DNA from 4 places in the Roseibium algae genome. Region 4 is predicted to be linked to each of the others. Evidence: predicted binding sites of a transcription regulator. Region 4 holds the regulator's gene; each other region holds the start of a gene.
The links. The regulator PhoB, encoded in region 4, activates phosphate uptake and scavenging genes when phosphate is short. The targets are predictions, from matches to a motif close to TGTCATNNANCTGTCAT.
Positions count from the first base shown of each region.

Region 1 (3,130 bases), on a different contig from region 4:
AAAGGGCATCCAGGATCGCCATGTTTTGTACGGCATCTGCCGGACCATAAGGCAAATCGATCTCGCCCCGTGTGGCCCTGCCGAAAACGTCAATCAACTTTGCATATTGATCACTCGAGCCGATGGTTTCGGACTTTGCAGTCAAATCGGCAAACCCTGTTCCATCGTCTAGTCGGATCAGAACCTCTTCACTCTGCGGCGCATTGTAGGGGATCATGATTTCAAGCCGGGCTTTGGTGCCCACCAGATTGATCCGCTGATACGGAACCAACTGCGTCGAGACCGTGAAGTCCAACCTCCGACCTTGACCAAAATCCAGAAGGGCGCTGGACAAGCGGTCCGTGCCAAAATCAGGGTCGCGGTCGATCAACGACAAAACGCGTGTGGGCTCAGCTTCAAAGAAGTAACGCCCCGCTACCATCGGATAACAACCGATATCAAGCAGCGCACCGCCCCCAATATCCGCCTTATTGCGAATATTACCGGGGTCCGCGTTGAAGTAGCTAAAAAAGGACTGAATTGCGCGCAGCTCTCCAAGAGCGCCAGACCGAACTATCTCCCGAGCCCGGATCCACTGTGGATGCGCCCGGACCATAAAGCCTTCGGCGACAAGCTTGTCTTTCGGCAAATCCAAAAGCTGCCGCGCTTCGTCTGCAGAGAGCGCGATAGGTTTTTCGCACAGCACATGCTTGCCCGCCTCCACGGCCTGCACCGTCAATGGCACATGCATGTGGTTGGGAAGCGGATTATATATCGCATCAATATCAGGATCAGCCAGAAGTTCCTCGTAGGAGCCATAGGCTTTTTCAATCCCAAGCTCGGAGGCTGTCGATTTGGCGCGCCCCAAATCGCGAGAAGCGATTGCAGCAGCAATGCCGGTCTGTGATCGGGAAATACCCGGAATCACTTTCTCAAGGCCGATTTTCGCCGTTGAGAGAATGCCCCACCTGACGGAGCTTCGATCGTTTGCCATATCAGTGTCTCCCGTGACCATCCACCCTGAGGTTCGCTCCTCAGAAGACATCTGTCATCGCAACCCAGACGGAAGAAAGCAAGGTCACGGCACTTCAGCAGCGCAAGGGGATCCGGACCATCGAAGACAGCCCGGATATATCAAGTTCCTCAGAATTTAGTCGGCACATAGAGTTCGTCCGGCAGCACCTTGCGTTCATAATCGGGGTTTGAGCGTCGATCAGGCAACTTGATCGGCTCGTGCGGCACTTCTTCGTAAGGCAGCATGCTGAGCAGATGGCTGATGCAATTCAGTCGCGCCTGCTTCTTGTCATTGCCTTCAACGATAAACCAGGGCGCTTCGGGAATGTTGGTTCGCTCCAAGGTCTCTTCCTTGGCCTTGGTGTAATCCTCCCAACGCACACGCGATTCCAGATCCATAGGGCTCAGTTTCCACTGCTTCAGCGGATCGTGAATACGCATCAGAAAACGAAGCTGCTGCTCTTGGTCAGTGATCGAAAACCAGTATTTGACCAGAACGATGCCGGAGCGCACTAACATGCGTTCGAACTCAGGAACATCCCGGAAGAACTGCTCAACCTGATCAGCGGAGGCAAATTCCATGACCTGCTCCACGCCAGACCTGTTGTACCAGGAGCGGTCGAACAGAACCATTTCACCGGCTGCAGGAAGATGTGGCACGTAACGTTGGAAATACCACTGGCTCTTTTCCCGCTCCGTTGGGGCCGGCAAGGCGACAACGCGGGCAACACGTGGATTGAGCCGCTGGGTGATACGCTTGATAACGCCCCCTTTGCCTGCGGCATCGCGGCCTTCAAAAATCACGACGAGCTTTTGTCCAGTGTGCTGAACCCAATCCTGCAGCTTGACCAGTTCTGACTGCAAACGCAGCAATTCTTGGAAGTAGGTTTTACGGTCAATCTCAGACTTGTGTTTCAGATCGGAAATAAAGGCCAGGTCTTTGGCGATCAGATGATCGTCGAGTTCCATTTCCAACTCTTCATCCAGGCTATCTTGCCACTCTGCCTCGACCCAGGTCCGTGCACTGTCATCACTCATCTGATTGTCCTCTTCACTTCAAGTCGTCAGGCCTGAGCATAACGATGCTTTTCTGCTCTCTTGTGAAACTCTACTTGTTACAGTTTTTTGACACCCGGCTGCCAATCACTCCTTTCGCCTGGTCATTTGCCCTTTTGGGTCCTTTTCCAGTTGAAAATGAATGATCGTTCATTTATTTTCATTTTTGGAGGAACTTCTGTGTCACATCAAATCGCGACCCTTGCAGAGCGAAAGCCTGCAAAAAAGGGAACACAAACGGCCCATCGCGTTCGCAGAGCGGCATTGAAGCTGTTTGCCCGGCAAGGCTATGCCGCAGTGTCCATGCGTCAGATTGCAACAGAGGTCGGCGTCCAACCGGGTGCCCTCTACAACCATTTCTCTACCAAACAAGAAATCCTGAAAGATCTGATGCTGTCGCATATGCGCGACCTGCTGGAAGCATGGCAGGAACACGCCGCAAACACAGACAGGCCATCAGACCCTCTCGAGGCCTTCGTCACCTTCCATATCCGCCATCATTTGCAGCGTACCGAAGAGGTGTTCATCTCCTACATGGAGTTGCGCAATCTTGAGTCTCAGAATTTCTCTGAAGTAGAAGTCGAACGCCGCCGCTATGAGGCCATTCTAACCGCAATTTTAGAAGACGGTGTGAAACGCGGTGTGTACCGGATTAAGGAAACACGGGTCGCGACACGTGCGATCATTGCCATGTTGACCGGCATTCCGACCTGGTACCGCGAAAGCGGCATGCTCTCTGCAGAGCAAATCGAAGCAATTTATCTGGATATGGTGCACGGCAGTGTGTCTGCCATGCCTTTGTCCCCTGCAAGAAAGAACCGATGACATGACCATATTGAAATCGAACCTGTCATCACGCAGTGCGGAGTTTCAGGCCAACACAAAAGCCCATGAAGCCGCCTTGGATGACATTCGCGGCGCTGCAGAGGCAGCAGCTGGCGGCGGCGGTGAGGCTGCACGTGAGCGCCACATATCTCGCGGCAAGATCTTGCCAAGAGAGCGCGTCTCCCGCTTGCTCGATCCGGGTTCACCGTTTCTGGAAGTCGGCATGTTAACGGCGCACGACATGTATGAGGGGGCA
Region 1 covers NZ_JBAKIA010000013.1:39,686-42,815, forward strand. The annotation lists gene V6575_RS16870 (Gfo/Idh/MocA family protein) at 1-973, opposite strand, end outside; gene ppk2 (polyphosphate kinase 2) at 1,123-2,031, opposite strand; gene V6575_RS16880 (TetR/AcrR family transcriptional regulator) at 2,230-2,874, shown strand; gene V6575_RS16885 (carboxyl transferase domain-containing protein) at 2,876-3,130, shown strand, end outside.
Region 1: the regulator PhoB is predicted to act here: its motif matches at 2,108-2,124, upstream of ppk2 (polyphosphate kinase 2).

Region 2 (3,130 bases), on a different contig from region 4:
CCTTAATCTTTCATCCAAACCTGAACCGTTATCCGATCAGGGCGTTGTCATCACGCTTGATCACCACAATGGACGAACGGGCCAATTTGCCATCTCCATCAGGGAACGGTGCTTTAGGATGCTGAATTCCAGCAAAGGCACTGCGGCGATCCACTGACCAGTTGAGACCGGTCACTTCCGAGCCGTGTGGTCCTGTCAAGAACCGCTGGATTTCACCCGTGGCCGGATCTCCGATCAGCATCTGGTTGTTGCCCTGTCCGGCAAAGTCCCCTTCATTGCTGTCATTGCCATCGGTCTGGATCCACAACAGACCCTTTGTGTCAAAGGCCATACCGTCCGGCGAGTTGAACATGTTGCCAGCATTGATGTTGGAAGACCCACCGTAGGTGTCACCCCCATGAACCTCAGGGTTTCCGGCCATCACGAACAGGTCCCATTTGAACTTGGGATCCACATGATCATCGTTTTCCGGATACCAGCGTACGATCTGGCCGTATTTGTTCTCTGCACGCGGATTAGGTCCGCCCACAGGGGTCTCATCACCGCCGGCATTGGTCTTGATACCGCGGTTCTTGTTGTTGGTGAGCGCGCAATAAGCCTCGACGGCCACAGGATTAACCGCGATCCATTCAGGACGGTCCATGGTGGTTGCGCCAACCTTGGAAGCTGCCATGCGAGTGAAGATGCTGAGCTCAGCCTGGCTCATGCCAGTGGTTTCCTCAGTCAAGGCCAGCCACTCACCGGTTCCATCGTCATGGAACTTGGCAACAAACAATGTGCCATCGTCCAGAAGACCATCTGTGCTGCCACCAGCTTGATAGGTGCCATTGGACACGAACTTATAAAGGAATTCGCCGCGCTCATCATCTCCCAGATACACAACAACATGACCGTCACGACCGAGAGCACATTCAGCATTTTCATGCTTGAAGCGGCCCAGCGCTGTGCGTTTCACAGGCGTTGAAGCAGGATCAGCCGGATCGATTTCCACCACGTAACCAGCACGGTGTGGTTCATTCACGTTCTTGGAGATATCGAAACGTGGATCGAACATTTGATAGGCGTAGCGGCTTTTCAGTCCAATGCCATAACGCTTGTAATCATCCGGCACAGCAAATGCTGCATCGGTCGATCCAAAGTAACCGTTGAAATTCTCTTCGCAGGTCAGATAAGTGCCCCAAGGGGTTTTACCTGAACCACAATTGTTGAACGTTCCAAGCGACTGAGTGCCCGACGGATCAGCATCCGTTTTCAGCAAATCATGACCAGCAGCAGGGCCAGCCAGACGCATTGGCGTATTATGGGTGATACGCCGGTTGAACGGGCTGTCGACAACCACTTGCCAACCATGTTCGCCTTCGGACACTTCCATCACAGTCACGCCCTGCAGGTTCTGCAGCTTTTTGACATCTTCTGCAGATGTCGGAATGCCGTCTTTGTTGTTCGGCAAGTTCAGCTTGGGATTGGCATATTCATGATTGACAGCAATCAGCTGGTGGTCGCCAACGGAGAAGAATTCCATGCCGTCAGTGTTCTCGCCGAACACTCGGTCGGACGTGGCAGCATCGCCGCCTGTTGCGTGGTCAAAGTCTGCAGCATCGGAAAAAAGCTTGTCGCCCCAACGCACCAGAACGTCCCATGTGTAACCTTCTGGAACATGGACAGTTGAATCTGTCGCAATCGGTATTGCCTTGAAACCGAAGCGGCTGGAGGTCATGGCCTCGGCAGAGGTTGACCCTAACAGGCTCGTGCCGAGGCCCATGGCCGTAGCACCAGAGCCAAGGGCAACAATGCCGCCCAAAAAGCCACGTCGAGACAGAGCCCTGTCAACGACCTGATCAAATTCAGTCTCTTCAGGCGTCGGACGCTGCAACTCGTCCCAATCGTCCCACGAAAGATCATGCGTATCCGCGTTTGTCATGGCTTGCTCTCCAAATAGCTGGCTACCAACATTTACGCGCGCAAGATCACCCATCACCATGTCAGGTTGACGACACTTTCCAGTGCATTATGCATTTGTAATGATCCGGAGAAATCTGTGCTCTAAGGCAAAGGCACGAGATCATCATCCAACGAGACAACCTCGCGCCTTTGCCGCACCATCACATTTCTCACTTGCGAGCGTTAATTGCAGGTGGCCTCATCCCCCGGAGCGAGCAGCTGGATTCTGGATGCCCTCTCCCCAAGGCCGCCAATAAAGGTATCCGCATTTTGGTCCAGTATCGGAAAAGTTCCAAAGTGACACGGGATAATGGTTTCAAAATCGAAGAAGCGATTACAGGCCAGCGCAGCCACTTTACCGCCCATTGTAAAACGATCCCCAATCGGCACAATTCCGACCTTCGGAGCGAAGAGTTCGTTGATCAGGGCCATATCACCAAAGATGTCTGTGTCCCCCATATGGTAGACGACAGGCTCATTTGGTGCATCCACGATCAAGCCATGTGGCTGGCCGAGATAGATCGCCTCCCCATTACCCTTGCTCTGCGACGAGGATGAATGGTGGGCGGTCGTCATTGCGACCTTGAAAGGCCCTAAATCAAGAAAACCGCCAGAATTCATCGGATTGATGTTGCTGACGCCCTGCGCCTGCAGCCACAAGCAAAGCTCATAGTCGGCAGTTAATTGCGCGCCGGTCTTTTTGCAAATGGCGGCAGCATCTCCAACATGGTCGTCATGGCCATGGGTCAACAGGACATGCGTTACGCCCTCAGACACAAGATCAACGCTCATGTCTGCAGGAAAGCTTGGATTGCCCGTCAAAAAAGGGTCGATCAGGATCGATGCACCCTTGATTGAAATTTTGAAAGCCGAATGCCCATACCAGGTCAATTTCATAACAAAGTTCCCATGCCGATTTTAAAGAAGCACCATTCCTATCGCACAGCTTTTCCCTGCCTGCACCCCCGACATTCCCAGGACTTGACCTTACAAAGGACTTGACCGCCCCCCCTGACATTTCCAAAAACCAAAGTATAAAACTAAAGGCGACAAAAAACGGCGCTCAGGAAATTTACGCGGGCCTCCAAGATTTGAATGTAGAACTTAACCAGAGGTTTACTGTAAAAAACGCCTACAACATTTGATTAATATTTTAGAGTTTAAGATAGTATAACTACTCATGACGCAC
Region 2 covers NZ_JBAKIA010000019.1:37,335-40,464, forward strand. The annotation lists gene V6575_RS20425 (PhoX family protein) at 29-1,921, opposite strand; gene V6575_RS20430 (metal-dependent hydrolase) at 2,125-2,838, opposite strand.
Region 2: the regulator PhoB is predicted to act here: its motif matches at 1,980-1,996, upstream of V6575_RS20425 (PhoX family protein).

Region 3 (3,130 bases), on a different contig from region 4:
TCACCCGCTACTATGGCGACCGGATTGGCTGTAATGACGTTGATTTCCAGCTTTGGCCGGGCGAAGTCCTTGCCATCGTGGGAGAAAGTGGCTCCGGTAAGACCACATTGCTCAATTGCCTGGCGACGCGACTGGCCCCAACCGCAGGCGCGATTGAATACCGCATGCGCGATGGCTCCATGCGCAACCTCTATCAGCTGAGCGAAGCAGAACGTCGTCTTCTGATGCGGACAGACTGGGGTTTTGTCCATCAAAATGCCGCTGATGGCCTGCGCATGAATGTCTCCGCCGGCGCGAATGTTGGCGAACGGCTGATGGCTGTCGGTCAGCGTCACTATGGCAACATCCGCGAGACCGCGACCGATTGGCTTGGCCGGGTGGAAATCACCGCAGACCGTATTGACGATGATCCACGGGCGTTTTCAGGCGGCATGCGCCAACGCTTGCAGATCGCGCGCAATCTCGTCACCCATCCGCGTCTTGTGTTTATGGATGAGCCTACTGGCGGTCTGGACGTGTCGGTTCAGGCACGGCTGTTGGACATGTTGCGCCGACTGGTCAGCGAACTTGGCCTATCGGTCATTATCGTTACCCATGATCTTGCTGTGGCTCGTCTGCTGTCTCATCGCATCATGGTCATGAAGCAAGGCAACGTGATCGAAACCGGTCTGACAGATCAGGTTCTAGATGATCCACGCGAGCCCTATACCCAGCTTCTCGTATCTTCCATTCTCCAGGTCTGAGGTCCACCATGCCAGTCCGTCTTTACCTCAACACCGTCGGCAAGACCTTCACCATGCACCTGCTGGGCGGAACGTCGATCCCCGTGGTTTCAAATGTCGATTTCTCCGTCGAAGCAGGAGAATGCGTTGTGCTGGGTGGCCCTTCAGGAGCCGGTAAAAGCTCCATCTTGAAAATGATTTATGGCAATTATCGCTGTGATGAAGGTCAGATACTCGTCACCAACGGCGACGAAATCATCAACATCGCTGACGCTTCCCCACGCCATATGTTGTCCCTGCGGTCCGATACAATCGGCTATGTCAGCCAGTTCCTCCGCGTCATTCCGCGCGTTTCGGCAACGGAAGTCGTCGCCGAACCTCTGGTCGCCCAAGGCACTTCTGAAGACGCTGCCATCGCAAAAGCGCGAGACCTGTTGGCCCGCCTGAATGTACCCGAACGGCTTTGGGATCTGCCCCCGGCGACCTTCTCCGGAGGTGAACAGCAACGAGTAAACATCGCTCGTGGCTTCATAGGCCATTACCCGATCCTTCTGCTCGACGAGCCAACTGCCTCGCTGGATGCTGTAAACAGATCTGTGGTCGTCGAACTCGTCGACGAGAAAAAGGCTGCTGGTGTTGCCATGATCGGAATCCTGCACGATCAGGATGTGCGCGAACGCATTGCCGACCGCATCATTGACGTCACCGGTTTCAAAGCCGCAGCATAACCACAGTAGAAAAATACCGTTGTCACAGGATCGACATCACAACCGCTTAGGTCGATGATGCCGATCCTGCTATTCCCCCCCTTTGCCGTTTGAGTCTTCAATGCGCTACGCCATATATTTTGCTGCTCCCGCTGACGATCCCCTGATGCAGGCTGGTAATCACTGGCTTGGACGCGATCCGTTCACCGGTCTGGACCTCCAACAACCAGCCATTGACGGCCTAAGCCCGGAACGCACCCAGGCCTTGACCGTCGATCCGCGCCGCTATGGCTTTCACGGAACGCTAAAAGCGCCTTTTTCACTGCAGGTTGAGACGACTGAAACAGAGCTACTGAACGCCTGCTCGTCTTTCGCAGCAGACCTTGCGCCCTTTGATCTGGCCGGGCTTTCCGTAAACCGGCTTGGCAAGTTTCTCGCTTTGACGCCAGACAACCCGGAGCCTGATCTCAAAGCCTTCGCCGAGGCATGCGTTCGGCAATTCGAGCCATTCCGGGCAACGCTCTCTGCTGCGGATCTGGAACGCCGCCGCAATAGCAATCTGAGCCCGTCCCAGGACCGCAATCTGGTGGACTGGGGCTATCCCTATATCTTCGACGAGCTGCGCTTTCACATGACGCTGAGCAACAAGCTCGAAAGCAATGATGAAGCAGATCATCTGCACCGGGCTGCAAGAGCTCATTTCGCGAACCTGACCGATGTTGCCCGAAAGGTCTCAAGCTTCGGGCTCTATACCGAAGCCGAGCGCGGGGCTCCGTTTCAGGTTCACACCATCTTCTCGCTGACCGGGTCATTGACGCCGGAACAAGCTGTTTCAAAATGCCGAGGTTCAAAATGAGCGCCACAACAGACACTTTCAAAAATGCCCGTCTGATCTTGCCAGACAGCGTTCTGGATGGTGCACTTCATTCAGAAAATGGCGTGATTTCCGACATCTCGCAATCAAGTTCCGTCGCAGGACATGATTGTGAAGGTGACTACCTTCTCCCTGGCCTGATCGAGCTTCACACTGACCATCTGGAAGTTCACTACGCGCCCCGGCCCAAGGTCCGCTGGAACCCTATCTCTTCCGTTCAGGCGCATGATGCGCAAGTTGCCTGCGCAGGCATCACCACTGTTTTCGATGCCCTGCGCGTTGGCATGGACAGCGAAGCTGATCTGAACACCAACGATATGCAGCAGCTGGCCAAGGCCATTGAAACCGGTCAGGCTGAAAACCGCCTTCGGGCGGAGCACTTCATCCACCTGCGCTGTGAAGTCTCTGCTGAAGACGTCATGACGGCATTTTCGGCATTTGACGGCGATGAAAATGTCCGCCTCATATCCTTGATGGATCACACTCCGGGGCAGCGCCAATTCGTCTCGCTGGATGCCTACAAGACCTACTACCAGACTAAAAAAGGCATGTCTGATGCGGAAATGGCAGCTTACATCGAAAAGCGTCAAAATCAGGCCAACGACATTGCGCCAAAAAACCGAAAGACAATCGCAGCTTTCGCCCATGAGCACGGCATCGCCATAGCAAGTCACGATGATGCATCCATCAGCCATGTAAATGAAGCAATCGATCTAGATACGCGCATTGCTGAATTCCCGACAACCGTCGAGGCAGCACGGGCGTCCCATGATGCAAACATGGCTGTCCTGATGGGGGCGCCAAACGTTGTACGTGGCGGATCGCAC
Region 3 covers NZ_JBAKIA010000018.1:60,590-63,719, reverse strand. The annotation lists gene phnK (phosphonate C-P lyase system protein PhnK) at 1-743, shown strand, start outside; gene phnL (phosphonate C-P lyase system protein PhnL) at 752-1,450, shown strand; gene V6575_RS19895 (DUF1045 domain-containing protein) at 1,551-2,285, shown strand; gene V6575_RS19890 (alpha-D-ribose 1-methylphosphonate 5-triphosphate diphosphatase) at 2,282-3,130, shown strand, end outside.
Region 3: the regulator PhoB is predicted to act here: its motif matches at 1,471-1,487, upstream of V6575_RS19895 (DUF1045 domain-containing protein).

Region 4 (3,130 bases):
GCCAGACACCTTCACCATGATCGAATTCCAGGCCCGATCTTGCGTAAGTTCCAAACAGCGCAGACGCCGACATTTCCTTAAACTCCCGTGGAGAGAAAAACCTTTATGCCATGCGCTGTTTATTCCGGAACCTGACCAATAAAGGCCCTAAAACGAAACATGCCGCCCGGAAAAGGCGGCACGCGCATGTCATAAAAGCTTATACACCTGTTCCCCGGCTCGCTGTCAATGCAATTGGCAGGTTTCAGCCAATTGCATTCGCACATAGGCAAATTGGCTATTCTGGGGAAAAGCTGGTTCATCCCCATCTGAATCCCCCCGAAACCTTGCCTCAACTTTCACCGATATTGTAATGTCCGATGAGTAAAGCACGACATGTCGTGTAGCAAATCACTTTATGGCACTAAATATGCCACTACTGGCACGCATGAGTGTGCCTTAACACTTGGTTAATGCTTCGTGGTTTTTCGCCACTGAACATACGGGGTGCGGCAAAATGAGTTGGACGAATGAACGCGTGGAGCTTTTGTCAAAGCTCTGGGCCGAAGGCCATAGCGCAAGTCAGATTGCGGGCGAACTCGGCGGCGTGACACGCAATGCAGTTATCGGAAAAGTTCATCGCCTTGGGCTTTCGGGCCGTGCAAAGGCACCATCGCCTGCATCCAAGCCGCGTCGGCCACGCGCGGGCTCGGCTGCACCTGCATCACCAGGAAGAACAGGTACACCGCAACCACAGTCTCAGGGTGCAACTGCCTTGAAGATGGAAAGTGCACCTGCTCCTGTTGCAAAGCCAGAGCCGGAAATCGAGCTTATTGCTGAGCTGGTACCGATGTCAGAACGTGCAACGATACTGTCGTTGACAGAACGGACTTGCAAATGGCCAATCGGAGATCCGAGCACCGACGATTTCTATTTCTGCGGTCGGGTTTCAGATGCAAACGTTCCTTATTGCGCCCATCATTGCAAAATTGCTTATCAACCTGTGAGTGATCGGCGACGCAATAATAACAATAAGCCGTTGGCTGTTTCCGCCCCAATTGCTGCTGCACGCGCTTCCTAGAGCTTTGCAGTTTTAAGGCGATCAGAGATTAAAAAAGCCCGCCGAATTCGGCGGGCTTTTTATTTGGCAATAGCAAGATACTGAGGTTCAGGCCTCAGGCAAGGGCGAACTGATCGTTGAAGGCATAACCAGCACCGCGCACAGTGCGGATTGGGTCTTTCGCCTTGCCACGGTTCAACGCCTTGCGCAAACGCCCGACATGAACATCAACGGTCCGTTCATCCACATAGACATCGTGGCCCCAGACCCCATCAAGAAGCTGTTCACGAGAGAACACGCGCCCAGGCGACGTCATTAGGAATTCCAGAAGCCGAAACTCCGTTGGCCCCAGATGGATTTCCTTGGTGCTGCGCCGCACACGGTGAGTTTCCCGATCCAGCTCAATATCACCAGAACGCAGCATCGAAGATACAACTTCAGGATTTGCCCGGCGCAAGATGGCCCGGACCCGCGCCATCAGTTCCGGCACGGAGAATGGCTTGACCACATAGTCATCTGCCCCCGTAGACAAGCCACGAATACGCTCGGCTTCCTCGCCGCGAGCAGTCAGCATGATCACCGGCAAGCGTTCAGTCTCTTCGCGCATTCTCAGGCGCCGACATAGCTCAATGCCGGAAATGCCCGGCAGCATCCAATCAAGTAGCAACAAGTCAGGTACACTTTCACGGAGACGAACTTCAGCGTCGTCTCCGCGCATGCAGGAATCGACTGTGTAGCCTTCTGCTTCCAAATTGTATCTCAGCAACAGGCTGAGCGGCTCCTCGTCTTCAACGATGAGTACCTTAGGCATTCCAGTTTACTCCGAACCATTCCCGCCTGACGTACTGATATCAGGCGTCTTCTTTGTCCATGACACCCGTTTCGTCCATGCGTGGACGATCTTCGGTCAGGCGGTCACCTGTGACCATGTAGAAAACATTCTCTGCGATGTTGGTGGCATGATCGCCGATGCGCTCGATGTTCTTCGCGCAAAACAGAAGATGAGCGCACTGAGTGATATTGCGCGGATCTTCCATCATGTAGGTCAGCAACTCCCTGAACAACGAGGTGTAGATCGCATCAACTTCGCTATCCCGGTCCCGTACAAGACGAGCTTCTTCAGCATTCCGGCGGGTATAGGCATCCAGCACGTTTTTGAGCTGAGACAAAGCCAGCTCTGTCATGTGCTCAACACCGATTGACAGTGTTTTGGACTTAAGACCTGCATCCATCGCAATCACACGCTTGGCAACATTTTTCGCCATGTCGCCGACCCGTTCCAGATCGTTTGCAATACGGCCAGCAGCCATGATCTCACGAAGGTCCTGGCCCATCGGCTGACGTCGTGCGATCACCTGAACATTGCGCATTTCGATATCAAGCAGAAGCTCATCCAGCCTGGCATCCTTCAAGATGGTTTCCTGGGCAAGCTCCAGATCCTGCCTCATCAAAGCAGAAACCGCGTTGCTGACAATATCCTCGGCCAGGCCACCCATTTCGGCGATCAGACCAGCAATAGTGGTAAGTTCTTCGCCATATGCAGATACCGTATGTTCGGTCATCTCAGTTCCCTTTCCATACCCGTGTCAACAAAATCAGCCGAAGCGGCCCGTGATGTAATCCTGGGTGCGCTTGTCTTGCGGGTTGGTGAAAATATCCTGCGTCGCGCCCACTTCAACCAGATTTCCCATATGGAAGAAAGCTGTCTGTTGAGACACACGAGCCGCCTGCTGCATCGAATGGGTCACGATAACAATCGTAAAATTCGCCCGCAGTTCATCGATCAGCTCTTCCACCTTTGCAGTGGCAATCGGATCAAGTGCCGAGCACGGTTCATCCATCAGAATGACTTCCGGGCTTACCGCAATGGCACGCGCAATGCACAGGCGTTGCTGCTGGCCACCTGACAGCCCCGTTCCCGGTCCATCCAGACGATCTTTCACTTCGTTCCAAAGACCAGCTTTCTGCAAGCTGGATGCAACGACTTCGTCGAGCTCAGACTTTTTGCGTGTCAGACCATGGATCCGCGGCCCATAAGCAACATTGTCATAAATTGATTTTGGGAAAGGGTTCGGCTTCTGAAACACCATT
Region 4 covers NZ_JBAKIA010000002.1:230,821-233,950, forward strand. The annotation lists gene V6575_RS04725 (aspartate aminotransferase family protein) at 1-73, opposite strand, end outside; gene V6575_RS04730 (GcrA family cell cycle regulator) at 497-1,060, shown strand; gene phoB (phosphate regulon transcriptional regulator PhoB) at 1,155-1,850, opposite strand; gene phoU (phosphate signaling complex protein PhoU) at 1,891-2,601, opposite strand; gene pstB (phosphate ABC transporter ATP-binding protein PstB) at 2,635-3,130, opposite strand, start outside.